DNA from 3 places in the Rothia mucilaginosa genome. Region 1 is predicted to be linked to each of the others. Evidence: riboswitches for the same ligand, from Rfam matches in the RefSeq annotation. Region 1 holds a riboswitch; each other region holds the start of a gene.
What was found. A riboswitch is a leader RNA that binds a small molecule or an ion and turns the genes downstream of it on or off. The one in region 1 is predicted to bind S-adenosylmethionine.
Positions count from the first base shown of each region.

Region 1 (2,195 bases):
ACCACTCCGGCTGAGAGTACAGGCTAATGACCTTGATGGGGGAGCCATTAGCGCGTGCCAGCAGCGCCGCCGAACCGGCGGTCGAACCGACATCAATATTGCCGCTACGCAGCGCCTCATTCGCCTTGTTCGAACCGGCAGACTTCACCCACTCAACCTTCTTGCCCTCGGCGGACAGGGCGGTCTCAAGCCAACCCTTCTTGCGGATAATCAGGGACAGCGGGTTATAGGTCGCGTAGTCAATGGTCACGGTGTTCTGGTCGCCACCACCGGCAGCACCGGAGGCGTTAGCGGAACCGGAACCTTCACCGGCGCAGGCGCTAAGCAGAGTAGCAAAAGCGGCGGCTGCGGCAAGGGACTTGAGGGCGGTACGGCGAGACGGGGAGTAAGTCATGATGAAATCTTTTCGCTTCTGAAGATGATGATGTGTGTTGATGAGATGAAATGCGGCAGCACTAGCCTTGTTTGTGACTTTGGACTTATCAGCGGCTTTTAGGCGTTATCTTCCACGCCGAGCTCAGCCAACAGTTCGCTACGCAGCGCCGTGATCTCTGCATCGGCGCGGTCACGCGGGTGAGAGCGGTCAACAGTCACAATGCGCTGGATGGTGGCGGGCGCCTCCGGGGTGTCCTTACCGAGGACAATAACCCGGTCAGAGAGGTACAGCGCCTCTTCCACATCGTGGGTAACCAGCAGAATCGTGGTCGGGTCTTGACGGTGCACATCCAACAGCAAATCCTGCATGTTGATGCGGGTCAGCGCGTCCAGAGCACCGAAGGGCTCGTCGAGCAGCAGCACGCCGGGGTTGCGTGCGAGTGCTCGCGCCAGGGACACGCGCTGAGCCATACCGCCTGAAATTTCCTTGGGACGGTGGGTTGCGTATTCGCCCAGGCCGACCAGGTCGAGCAGGCGCGCTACGGATGCCGCGCCTTCAGATTTTTTGGTGCCCTGCGGCAGTCCGAGCGCCACGTTGTCGGCGACGGTGCGCCAGGGGAGCAGGCGCGGTTCCTGAAAGCCGATAGCGACGCGGGGGTCGAGGCCGGTCACTGCCTTCTCGCCGATACGCACGGTACCTGCGGTGATGCGGTTCAGGCCTGCTGCTGCACGCAGGAGGGTGGATTTGCCGCATCCGGAGGAGCCGATGACGGAGATAATCTCGCCGGGGGCTGCGGTGAAGGAGACTCCGCGAAGAACTTCGTGGGTTCCGCCGGGCACGGGGAAAGATTGTCCGACGTCTTCGAAGCTGAGGGGGACTGCGGCGGTGGATACGGCGTGTCGGCCGGTGTTTTCACTGGTGGGTACGTCAGTTACTGCACTGTTGAGTGTCATGTCACTTCCATCGTTCCTGGCGTTAGCACCGGGAGGCGGAAGAATCCGCGCCGGTTGCTGCGACGTCGTGGAGCCAGGTCTCTCAGTCGCTCTGGATGGTTTGCTCCTTCAACCCTATGGGCTGTGCCACGCCTCAATCAACCCAGCGGGCGCGTGTGAATTTCTATGACTCTTTATTTCGCATTTGTCACGAAATATTTCGGGTCCACGTCACAAAAAGATTTTTTCGTCACAAAGGTGACCTCCCTCCCGCGCGCCCCGTACACTCAAACAACGAGATCATGAGTCCCGGCGCTAAGCTCTGGCTAGCCGGGCGGCAACCCTCTCCCGTAGCGGGGTGCCCCAGATGATGATCTGGCCTCAATGGAATGAGGCAAGTACGGCGCGAACGCGCCACCTGCACGAAGGCCACCACCGAACGCAGAAGGCATCAGGAGGCGGCGCGCGGGGTGCAGGGTACAAACCCGATCGTCCCCGATCATTCGCGAAAGGAAAATCGATGGCTGAGCAGAAGAAGCGCATCGTAGTTAACGCATTCGAGATGACCTGCATCGGTCACCAGAGCTTCGACCTCTGGCGTCACCCGCGCTCCCGCGCAACCGAGTACAACACCATCAAGTACTGGACTGACCTGGCTAAGACCCTTGAGCGCGGCCTGTTTGACGCCGTGTTCATCGCTGACGTGGTCGGCATCTACGACGTGTACAAGAACTCTGCCGCTCCCGCTATCGAGGGTGCCGCTCAGGTTCCCGTGAACGACCCCGCAACCCAGATTTCTGCAATGGCTGCAGTGACCGAGCACCTCGGCTTCGGCGTGACTGCTGCCGCTACTTTCGAGCAGCCCTACACCCTGGCTCGCCGCTACG
Region 1 is NZ_AP014938.1:806,407-808,601, reverse strand. It holds gene RM6536_RS03090 (aliphatic sulfonate ABC transporter substrate-binding protein) at 1-394, opposite strand, end outside; gene RM6536_RS03085 (ABC transporter ATP-binding protein) at 493-1,329, opposite strand; SAM riboswitch class I at 1,334-1,431, opposite strand; SAM riboswitch class IV at 1,607-1,715, shown strand; gene RM6536_RS03080 (LLM class flavin-dependent oxidoreductase) at 1,829-2,195, shown strand, end outside.

Region 2 (2,195 bases), 360 kb from region 1:
CGGGGCCCTTGGGCAGGTACTTCTGTGCGCGCTCGTACCAGGGGGAGGATTCCACGCCAGCCCAGATGACCTTCTCGACCTGCGGGTTTGCTTCGAGCCAGTGGGCAACCTTGGTGGCGTTCTCAATGTGGCGTTCGATGCGCAGGGAGAGGGTTTCCAGACCGATGCCGATGTTGAAGGCGTTGGTCGGGGAGATAGCGGCGCCGGTGTCACGCAGCAGGGAGACGCGCGCCTTCAGGATGTAGGAGAGGTTCGCGCCGAATGCGGAGTCCTTGCCCAGGTCGCGTGCGTAGACCAGGCCGTGGTAGCCGGGGGCGGGCTGGTTGAACTTGGGGAACTTCTCGGGGTCTGCACCGTAGTCGAAGTTACCGGAGTCAACAATCACGCCGCCGATGGAGGTGCCGTGGCCACCCAGGTACTTGGTGGCGGAGTGGACGACCACATCCGCGCCGTGTTCAATGGGGCGCAGCAGGTAGGGGGTGGGTACGGTGTTGTCCACAATCAGGGGTACACCGTTTTCGTGCGCGATTGCTGCGATGGGCTCAATGTCGAGCACGTCGTTGCGGGGGTTGGGCACGGACTCGCCGTAGAACAGCTTGGTGTTGGGGCGAACCGCGGCGCGCCACTCGTCCAGGTTATCGGGGTCCTCAACGAAGGTGGTTTCGATGCCGAGGTCGGCGAGGGTGTACTTGAGCAGGTTGTAGGTGCCGCCGTACACGGAGGGGGAGGCAACAATGTGGTCGCCTGCACCGGCAATGTTCAGGATTGCGTAGGTGATGGCCGCCTGGCCGGATGCCAGCAGCAGCGCGCCTACGCCGCCTTCGAGGGAGGCGATGCGGTTTTCGATGACTTCCTGAGTGGGGTTGGTCATGCGGGTGTAGATGGGGCCCAGCTCGGCGAGGGCGAAGCGGTTCGCTGCCTGCTCGGCGCTGTCAAAGACGAAGGAAGTGGTCTGGTAGATGGGTAGTGCCCGAGCTCCCGTTGCGGCATCCGGTGCCTGTCCCGCGTGAATCTGGCGGGTTTCGAACTTCCAACCGGCGGGGTTGGCGGGAGTCGGGACGGTAGTGTTGTTGCTCATGCGTGGCTCCTAATGGGGATTCTTAGGGGGCCGCATGCCGAGCGGTACAGGAATCGTCGTCGAATAATCCTGTCACGATTGATGTACCGGATTCGGTCACATCGGTCCCGCGCTTGCGTCACGCTTTTGCGTGTCGCCTGGTCTTCACCCAGGGCACCCCACCGCGGAGGAGGGTTGCCGGCCAGCTAGCTGGGGCTTATCGCTGGCGCTCTTGACCTGTATTCAGGGTGTCATAGGGCGCGGGGCGGGGTCAAGGATTTTGTGGGTGCGCGGCACTTTAAGACATTTCATTGCAAAGATGACGTTTTTTAACGTCTGTAACAAAACGTTAGTAACGAAGCCGGGGCAGTCGGGGTGCGAAGGTACCCACCCAAAACCGCCCGTATAGTAACCCTCATCACTTTTAATCGTGCTTTTCGGTACACTGGGACTACGCATACACTCGTGCGGGGCTTCACACACGTCGCCTACCCCTCGCCTACCCTTCCGGCGCAGAAGCCGGAAAACCGACCTCAAAGGTTGTCCATCATGTCTCTCGTTCTCGATGCGGCGCAGCTTAGCCGCATCTTTGGCACGGGCGAACGCGCCTTCACCGCCGTCGACCGCGTGTCCCTTCGCATCAGCTCCGGCGAGATCCACGCCCTTCTCGGTCCCAATGGTGCGGGTAAAACGACGACCGTGCAGATGTGCTCGACTCTACTCTCCCCCACCGGCGGTAGCCTCACCGTGAACGGTATTGACGCTATCGCCCACCCGCAGCGGGCGCGCCGTCACGTGGGTCTCGCTTTGGGCGGGGATAACGGCTTCTACCCGCGCGCCAGCGCACGCGATAATCTACTGTTCTTCGCAGATATTGCGGGGGTCTGCGGGCGGGCTCGACGGTACGAGGTGGAGCATGCTCTAGCCCGCGTGGAACTCACCGACGCCGCCACGCGGCCCGTTCAGGAGTTCTCCCGCGGCATGAAGCAGCGCCTACACATTGCCCGCGCTACGCTCGGCTCCCCCGCTCTGCTCCTGCTGGATGAGCCAACGAACGGGCTCGACCCCGATATCGCTATGACCGTGCGTGCCCTGATCCGTTCCCTCGCAGAAGACGGTGCCGCCATTCTGCTGACGA
Region 2 is NZ_AP014938.1:442,355-444,549, forward strand. It holds gene RM6536_RS01665 (bifunctional o-acetylhomoserine/o-acetylserine sulfhydrylase) at 1-1,078, opposite strand, end outside; SAM riboswitch class IV at 1,183-1,295, opposite strand; gene RM6536_RS01670 (ABC transporter ATP-binding protein) at 1,607-2,195, shown strand, end outside.
Region 2: it holds a riboswitch for S-adenosylmethionine, as region 1 does, so the genes downstream of both, RM6536_RS01665 (bifunctional o-acetylhomoserine/o-acetylserine sulfhydrylase) here and RM6536_RS03085 (ABC transporter ATP-binding protein) in region 1, are expected to answer to the same signal.

Region 3 (2,195 bases), 200 kb from region 1:
CAGAGCAGCAGAGGCAGAATACTCAAACCCAGCGGCACCAGCGTCATCGTGCCGGCAGAAGCACCAAAAGCAGCCGCAAGATCCAGGGGAACACCGTGAATCAGAAGCCACAGGTGCGCCGACATGGCGGCCACGGAGGAGAACTCCATGTCGCCAAAACCCTTGGTCGCCCACACGGCAGACATCGCCGCAAACACTGCAACAGCAGAGAACAGGGCAGTAACAATTAGCTCAACAACACCCTGAAGCCACAGAGGCATGGGCATGGAATAACGAGAGATAGGTGAGGTGCTTTTCATCGTCCTTCAATCATGCCACGAATTAACGGCGAAACCCGCCTCCGATTAACACTCGAAAGCGGGTTCTCACAACTATTCACACAGGGATGCACACAGACGCGCACGCGTGGAGGCGCATCCGGCAAAGTTTTAATCCTCAGTCCACGGGTTGGAAGCCTGAACACCCCAGGCGCGGTACACCTGCGCCTTAGAAGAAATCAGCTCCAAATCATAGGCACTCGCGCTCGCCGCCATCAGACCCTCCAGGGCGGCGGTAGGCAGCGGACCGGCATCATCACGACCCACAGCATGCACGCCGCGCGGCGCCTGACGGCCAGCCCACTCGAGGCTCACGCGCGCATCCACATTAATAACGTGGTCGCCAAAGCGCTCAAGAAGTTCGGTAATCCAGCGATCGGTTTCCGGGTAGGGGTACAGGCCCTTCAGCTCACCAATACTCAGCACAGAAATGTACATGTGTCGGAACGAGCGGCGGCGCAGAAAAGCGACCACGGCGGGGTCAGGATCCGCCTTACGGATCTCCGCAAGAACGTCGGAGTCCAGGAGCATACCGGAGAAATTCATACCCCTAATGCTACGCTACGCGCAGACCGGCGTACTCAATAGCGGGGATGCCCTCGGGGTTGGGCAGAAGAAGGAAGTTCAGGAACTCGTCGCGCTTAGAAGAAATGCGGGAGTAATCGTCAATGCTGACTGCGGTGTATCCGCCTCGCGCGGGGACAGCTGCGGCACGCAGGCTTTCCTGGTAGGAGCGGGAGGGGTTCAGAGAGATTGCTGCTTCGGTTGCAGAGCCGTTGTACATGTGACAACCTGCGCCGTGAGTGGCGCGATCCTTTCGCGTTGCTCTTGTCTGTACCAATTACCACCGGTTATTCCGGTGGTGAATACAAACCGCTTCGTCATCCGAGCCACCCGTGAACATGGGGTTGGCGTTCGACCATAGTCGGAGCTTATCAGTCGAAACTCTTGAAGCTGGGTTTAGCTTACAGCATTTTCTCAAGTTAAGTAAAGCGTTTTGTGAAAGAGATTTAGATTATTAGCATTTTGGCTTGTGGAAACGTTTTAAATGGCGTGAATTTTTGATACTGCGCGGAATATCTTATGTGAATACCGGTGTTTTTATGCGTTAAAAACTCCCCCACCACAAATACGAAATACACCCCAAACCACCGCTCAATAGTCGCCTCGGAAGCCTGCTCTGCAACCAGCTCGGCATCCAGTTCGGCAGCCGCCAGCACATGACCGGCGACAAGGCGCAAACCCGCACGATACGCGATAATGAGCTGGTGAGCGCCAACAACCCCTTCCCCGAAATTCCCGTCACCGTACCGCAGATTATTCGCCAGGCCGGGCACCGCACCTACCAGCGCGGTGTCGCCTACCAGCGCAACCGCGAAGTCATCCGCTACAGCTACGACGAAGACAACAGCACCCTCACCGGGCTCGTCAACGGAAGCACCATCATCCCCTACGAAGTGACCATTCGCTTCTTCCCCGCCGTCAGCGGCTCCGCAACCTTCACCGCCCGCTGCACCTGCCCCGTGCTCACCGATTGCAAGCACGCCGTAGCGCTCATGCTCACCGCGCTCGACCGCGCCTCCGTAGCGAAAAAGGCACTCAGCGAACACCCCGGACCGGTCGGCTTACCCTCTGCTGTGGCGAGGGGCGCAGCTGAGGCAAAGGGATCCGCGGGTTCAAAGAGCGAGGATCTTGCGGAGGCGAAGAAGGCCGCCGACCCGCTCGCGGCACTGCGCGCCTCCGGTGCGCTCACCACCGCGGCGAACCTGCCCGCACCCGATGCGGAGACTGCCGAGCCCAAAAACCCGCAGGGAAGCTTTGCGCTCAACGAGCTAGGCTCCTCCCCCACGGTGCTCGACCCCACAGCGCTCGATGGCG
Region 3 is NZ_AP014938.1:610,308-612,502, forward strand. It holds gene RM6536_RS02305 (DUF6350 family protein) at 1-299, opposite strand, end outside; gene RM6536_RS02310 (plasmid stabilization protein) at 429-863, opposite strand; gene RM6536_RS02315 (hypothetical protein) at 874-1,101, opposite strand; SAM riboswitch class IV at 1,137-1,271, opposite strand; gene RM6536_RS02320 (hypothetical protein) at 1,328-1,558, opposite strand; gene RM6536_RS02325 (DEAD/DEAH box helicase) at 1,538-2,195, shown strand, end outside.
Region 3: it holds a riboswitch for S-adenosylmethionine, as region 1 does, so the genes downstream of both, RM6536_RS02315 (hypothetical protein) here and RM6536_RS03085 (ABC transporter ATP-binding protein) in region 1, are expected to answer to the same signal.